DNA from 3 places in the Bariatricus sp. HCP28S3_F11 genome. Region 3 is predicted to be linked to each of the others. Evidence: predicted binding sites of a transcription regulator. Region 3 holds the regulator's gene; each other region holds the start of a gene.
The links. Region 3 encodes HrcA, which represses chaperone genes, less so after heat shock. Its sites were predicted from a motif close to TGTTAGCACTCNNNNNNNNNGAGTGCTAACA; they were not measured.

Region 1 (2,273 bases), on a different contig from region 3:
AATCTCCAGTTTCAAAATGCCATGCTTAAATTCTCCTTTAATATCTTCCTCCGTCAGATCTTCACCTACATAGAAGCTTCTTTGGCAAGCTCCGGAGAAACGTTCCTGACGGATGTATTTTCCGGTCGCTTTATCCTTCTCATTCTCCTCCTGCATCTTCGCAGCATTGATCGTAAGGTATCCATCTTCCAGCGATACCTTTACTTCATCTTTCTTAAAGCCCGGAAGCTCCACTTCAATCGTATATCCTGTATCATGCTCTCTGATATCCGTTTTCATGATATTTTTAGCGCCACGCCCATAGGCTTTCTTTTCCATTCTCTTTACATCTTTGTCATTATAAAACGGGAAACTCCAAAAATCATCAAAAAAGTCATTTCCAAAAATACTCGGTGTCATCATAAGTCATTCCTCCATTCAATTCAAATCAATTAATATACTATTGTTATCTGTTATCCATTATCCTTCAATCGAAATAAACCTTTTTGTCTCAACGGCAGGTTTGGCTTCTTTCTTCGGGATTATCATCTTCAGTGTTCCGTCTTCGAATTTTGCTTTGATATCTTCTTCCGTCACATCATCTCCTACAAAGAAACTTCTGCTTCCGGTTCCTGAATATCTTTCCCTGCGGATGTAATGTCCTTTCTCATCTTTGTCATCTCTCTTCGCATTTACCGAAGCATGAATGGTAAGGTAACCATCTTTCAGTTCTGCCTGTACATCTTCTTTCTTCGCACCCGGGATATTCATCGTAATCTCATATGCGCCATCCTTATCCTGGATATCTGTACTCATCAAATCCGTTGCCCCGTAACTTCCGAATGGATCCTCAAAAAAGTTATCAAATACATCGTTTCTAAAAATACTAGGCATTAACATAAAGCATCGCTCCTTCTTAAAATATATATGTATGTTATATTGTTTGTAGATTTGAACTTCGAGATTCAGTTTCTGTTCTTTTATTTTTCCTCTTCCCTTGTTCTAGTTGTAATATAACACTTATTGTTAGCACTGTCAATAGGTGAGTGCTAATTTTTTTAAATTTTTTTTCTCTCCTCAGAATCAAAAACAGCCATTGCAGGAATTGAAATACAGCGTCCAATATTCTGCAATGACTGTTTCTATTCTTTATTTTCTAATTATCTTTTCTTCTAAATTCAGAACTCGCTTATAACTCCTTATAGTGAAAATTCTTCCAATAATTTCTTCTGATACTCCGGATCATTTGCTGCTTTTATGATATCTACCGTCCGATTCTGCTCTTCAAGAAGAATATTCAACTGATTAATCTGCTGCCTTCCAATCGCTTCGCCCTTTATCATTCCAGCGGCTTCGCCATCCTCATACCCCTCCGCGCGGGTCTGGCGCATATTCATCAATTCTTCATTGTGTCCCGTACAGATTCGCATTTTTCGTAATGTTCGCATAAATATCTGCAAGCATTGAGATTTCTAAAAAATTCTGATGTATGAGATAAAATCAGACACTTTTCGCTTAGACAAATAGAACTAAATGCTTTGTCTGTATTCTAACATAAGGAAATACGAAATACAATTCCTTACTGTTCTAAATCAACATAAAAGATGCCCCAAAACACCGTTCAGTTTCGGCATTTCAGGGCATCTTCTGATTCAATATTCTTATTGCGTGTTACGCACAACCACACATCTTCCTCTACGCAATCGGCTCAAAATCCGCCACTCCATGCTTGCACAGCGGGCAGATAAAGTCTTCCGGCAGTTCATCGCCTTCATAGATATAACCGCAGATCTTGCAGACAAATCCTTTCTTTCCTTCAGTCTGTGGTTTCGGTTTTACATAATTCTGATAGTAAGTATAGGTCATCGTTTCCACATTAGAGATCACACGGGATTCTGTAATACTGCAGATGAACATTCCATGTGTATCCAGATCTATATACTGTTCTACCTTTAACGACATGAAGGAATTAATGTATTTCGGCAGGAATACCAGTCCATTATCAGAGCGAAGTGTTTCAACGCCTTCGAATTTATCAACCGTTCTTCCGCTCTGGAAACCATATCTTTCAAATACACGGAATGGTGCCTCCGTAGACAAGCAGTTCAGATTCATGACTCCTGTCTGTTTGATTACATGATGAGAATAATTTGCCTTATTGATCGTTACAGCGACCCGGTTCGGAGTATTCGTAACCTGAGATACCGTATTTACGATCAGACCATTATCCTTCTTTCCATCGTTGGATGTAATCACATACAACCCGTATCCGATGTTGAAAAGTGCAGACAGAT
Region 2 (2,273 bases), on a different contig from region 3:
CCCAGGCCATAGCTGCAATACTTGCAAATGGATGTGTGAATGACAGAAAACCAATCACAGTCAGAAGGATTCCAAGTACTGTAAACCAGCCCCAGCCCTTTACTCCCAGTTTTTGAAGGTCAAAGGAATTAACCAGTTTGGTGATACCTGAAAAAATCAGCCACATTCCTAAAATAAAGGAAATAGTCATTGCTGTAAACCATCCATTTCCCAAAATGAATAAAGACATCAGTACGGTTAGAATGCCGTCAGCAAGAAACCAGCCAGATCCTGCCATATAATCATGACCGGCTGCAAATATCACAATATCTATAATGCCGGAAAACATCATGGCAACTCCAAAGATAATGGGAAGACCATAAAGAATTTTTCCGGGATTCCTCAAACATCCGATCCCGGTTATAATCAGAAAGATTCCGGCTAAAATCCATAATACTCTTGATGTCGTTTTACTCATATCAAAAACCTCTTTTCCGATTGCATTTGGCTTTTAAAACAGGCAGGGGTTTTATTCCCTGCCCGTTTGAGATTAACCTTCGATGGAAATATAATGTGAGTTGTTTTCTACTGCCTTCTGCTCTTTTGGAACAGTAAAGGAAAGAATACCATTTTCAAATTTCGGATGGATGTCTTCTCTCTGAACATTATTTCCTACATAAAAGCTTCTGCTTACATTTCCGGTATAACGCTCGCGGCGGATATATTTTCCTTCCTTATCTTTTTCATCTTTATCCAGACCTTTTGCTGCACTTACAGTTACATAACCGTTTTCAAGCTGGATCTGAATCTCGTCTTTCTTAAATCCAGGAAGATCAATTGCCACTTCGTAAGCGTTGTCTTTTTCCTTCACATCAGTCTTCATGATATGGGGAGCATGTTTTCCATACAATTTTTTATCGATGTCCGGAAAAGCAAAATCATCCATAAAATCATCAAATAAATTTTCTCCAAAAATACTAGGCATTAACATAAGTCATATCTCCTTTCATGACATAAACTAAAGTTTGCACTATCGGAGAAACCCGAAGTGTTGATTTATGAATATCAGGAAGAAAAATCATATTCTCTTTCTTTGTTCTATGCGTAATATAACATATGAATTAGCACTCGTCAATAGAGAGTGCTAATAATTGTGTGAAGATTTTGTGAACTTTGCGAAATAAAATAATTACTGATATTAGATTCAGCGGAATAGATTCCAGATGTTAATCATTAATTAAGAGGAAACAAAAAAGTCGTTTAAAATTAAATGGTGACGAATTATTAAACTTGTGATAGAATGAAAAAAACATTGAAAGAAGCTGAACTAAATGGATACACAAATTGATATCATATTGCAGGGAGGACAGTTTAAAAAGCTGTTAGAGGAACAGAGCGTTGAATTACGAGAAAAATATGATATGAAAAGAGCAGAACTGGAGATATTATACTTCCTGTCAAAATGCGGAACACATAATACCTCTACGGATATCCACCATCAGTTGATGATGAACCGTGGACATATTTCGCAGGCAGTTGACAGTCTCTGCAGGAGAAATTATCTTATTGCGATACCGGATAAGAATGATAGAAGATATATTCATTATGAAATATCTGATTATGCGAAGGATCTGGTAACAGAAATGACGAAGAGAAGGGAAGCAATGAACGGGATGATTTTAAAAGGTGTGTCGGAAGAAGAATTGAAGGTTTTTCGGGAAGTATCGGAAAAAATCAGGAAAAATATAAATGAATTAATTTAGATGATCAAAAGATGCAAAGTAATGGTTAAGGTGCTTCGCATCTTTTTTAAATTATTTTGGAAACCTATTGACAAGAGAAATACAGATGATATAATACTTTAAAAATAAATAATTTAAAAATAAAATATGTTTCGCGAGAAACATATTTTTTGCGAAACACGATGGCACTCAACAAGCAAGAGTGCTAACAAAAGAAAGGCAGGTTATTCATATGAAATTAAAACCATTGGGTGACAAAGTAGTTCTTCAGTATCAGGATGTTGAAGAAAAGACAGAATCAGGAATCATTCTGCCAGACAGCGCAAAAGAAAAATCGCAGGAAGCTGTAGTAATCGCAGTTGGTCCGGGAAAATGTAAAGACGGACAGAAAGTTCCCATGCAGGTAAAAGAAGGAGATAAAGTCATTCTTTCCGAATATGGCGGAACAGAAGTAAAAATTGGCGACGAAGAATATAAAATTGTAAGTCAGGACGATATTCTGGCAATTGTAGAGAAATAGAAAGTGTTGAAAGAAGGAAATTATCATGGCAA
Region 3 (2,273 bases):
TCTTTTTTATTCTTTTTTTCAAAAAGCTTTGATTTTTTCGGCTCCGCAGTTTCTTCTGTTTTTTCTTCTTCCTTCGCATCTGCTTCGCCGACCTCTTTGTTCTCACCTTCCCGACTTTCTTCGGAATCCTCTTCCTTATCATTTTCTTTTTCAGCAGCTTCTTCTGCTTCCGCTTCCATGGCGGCTTTCTTTGCCTCTTCCACTGCTTCTTTTACCATTTCTTCATTACTCATCTGATTATCCAACGGTTCTGCCACCTTTCTCCTTTCATAGTCCGGATGTTCTAACCATCCCTGTGGAAAATCTCATCCAGTTCCGCCATCAGAGTCTTTAACGTCTTCATTACATGTTCGTAATCCATCCGCTTCGGTCCAATGATTCCAATGGTCCCCTGCATACCCTCACCAAGCTCATAGGTCGCTGTGACAACACTGCAGTCCTTCATCTTCTCCACATTGGATTCATTTCCGATATAGACCTGAATGTCTTTATTCTCGCTGCTGGCCATCGTCTTTGATACCAGCGCTGCCAGCTGCTGCTTTTCTTCGAAAGCACTGATAATCTCCTGAGCGCTCTGCTTATCGCTAAGCTCCGGATATTTAAAAATATTCGTTGCGCCGCTGGTGTAAATCTCCATGTCATCATCAAGCTGTATCACATTCGCCACTGCATCCAGCACATTACTGACCACTTCACTGTGAATCCCTGCCTGTTCCTTCAGTCTGGCGATCATTCCGAGATTGATCTCTTCCACCGACAGTCCGATCAGTGCCGTATTTAACAGCATATTCAGTTTCAGCAATGCTTCGTTATCCAATGGCTCTTCCAGTGTAATAATCTGGTTCTTTACGATATTTCCATCCATCACAATGACGACGACCAACTGGTTCTCATCTACCTGTGAAAGCTGGATGAACTTCAGCTTATTCCTGTTATATACCGGAGAGGAAATCATCGTCGCGTAATTGGTGTTCGTTGCCAGTACTTTCGCGACCTGCCTTAGGAGCTGATCCATCTTATCTGACTTCTCCAGCATCTGCTCCTTGAGTTCTGTGACCTCCTGCTCTTTCTGGCTCATCAGCATATCTACATACCATCGATATCCTTTATCAGATGGAATCCTTCCCGCCGATGTGTGAGGCTGCATGATATAACCCAGTTCTTCCAGATCCGCCATTTCATTCCGGATCGTTGCAGAGCTTAAGTTCAGATCCGTATACTTGGAAATCGTTCTCGATCCCACCGGCTCTCCGGTGTCTAAATAATTCTTAATGATGGCATGAAGGATTTTCGTTTTCCGCTCACTAAGTTCCTGTATAGACTCCATCTGCACCCTCCTTTGTTTTATTAGCACTCGGTATATTCGAGTGCTAACATCATCTTCGCTTATTAATGTATCACTCCCAACACGCTTTGTCAACCCACTTTATAAATATTTCATAGTTACACTTTTTTATCGCAAAAGGACTGCCATATGACAGTCCTTTTCTCAAAACATAAACTCCACAAATACCGTATTGCTCACATCGATTCCCTGTTCTGTAAGCGCGATACGGTCCTCATGTTCTTCTATAAGATGCATACCTTTCAGTTTCCGGATCGGTTTTCCGTAGACCGCTTCGATCCCGGTTCCAAAGGCTTCCTCAAATTCTGTTTTCGATATGCCTTCCGTCATGCGCAGTCCGAGAAACATGAATTCCTCCATCTCATCTTCCAGGCTGAGTTTTTCTCCGGAAAATTTTTCTTCAAAATTATCCCTGTATTCCGTCATCTTTTCCGGATTACTGTATCTTGCCCCTTCAAAAAATGTGGCGGCACCCACGCCGAACCCCAGATACGGCACTCTTCTCCAATACCCGCAGTTGTGCCTGCATCGGTATCCGGGCTTTGCATAATTGGAAATCTCATACCGCTGATATCCCGCACCGACGAGGATCTGCTCTGTCTGATGATACATCTCCCGTTCTTCCTCCTCCGTAGGAAGCGCAGGCCACGGCAGATTTGCACCCTTTCTTTTCTCACATCCCGACTCCGCCCTTTCTTCCCATCCTGCATCTTCCCCGTACCTGTCATAGAATAAAGTTCCGGGTTCGATGATCAGACTGTATGCAGAAATGTGCTCCGGCTCCAGAGCCGCGACTGTTCTCAGTGTTTCGGTCCAGCTCTCCGCCGTCTGACCCGGGATCGCCGAAATCAGATCAATATTGATATTGTCAAATCCGCACATCCTCGCACTCCTATAGGCCTCAAGGAATTCTTCATAAGTGTGTATC

Region 1: ACTNBR_RS09740 (Hsp20/alpha crystallin family protein) is a predicted target of HrcA. The motif match lies at 1,004-1,034, and genes of this name have one in related genera.
Region 2: ACTNBR_RS14285 (Hsp20/alpha crystallin family protein) is a predicted target of HrcA. The motif match lies at 1,099-1,129, and genes of this name have one in related genera.

What each region holds. Positions count from the first base shown of each region.
Region 1 is NZ_JBQHUC010000018.1:39,952-42,224, reverse strand. It holds gene ACTNBR_RS09745 (Hsp20/alpha crystallin family protein) at 1-402, opposite strand, end outside; gene ACTNBR_RS09740 (Hsp20/alpha crystallin family protein) at 460-879, opposite strand; gene ACTNBR_RS09735 (hypothetical protein) at 1,179-1,427, opposite strand; gene ACTNBR_RS09730 (flavin reductase) at 1,675-2,273, opposite strand, start outside.
Region 2 is NZ_JBQHUC010000040.1:7,928-10,200, forward strand. It holds gene ACTNBR_RS14280 (HdeD family acid-resistance protein) at 1-457, opposite strand, end outside; gene ACTNBR_RS14285 (Hsp20/alpha crystallin family protein) at 530-970, opposite strand; gene ACTNBR_RS14290 (MarR family winged helix-turn-helix transcriptional regulator) at 1,311-1,742, shown strand; gene ACTNBR_RS14295 (co-chaperone GroES) at 1,954-2,241, shown strand; gene groL (chaperonin GroEL) at 2,267-2,273, shown strand, end outside.
Region 3 is NZ_JBQHUC010000007.1:60,966-63,238, reverse strand. It holds gene grpE (nucleotide exchange factor GrpE) at 1-257, opposite strand, end outside; gene hrcA (heat-inducible transcriptional repressor HrcA) at 284-1,327, opposite strand; gene hemW (radical SAM family heme chaperone HemW) at 1,490-2,273, opposite strand, start outside.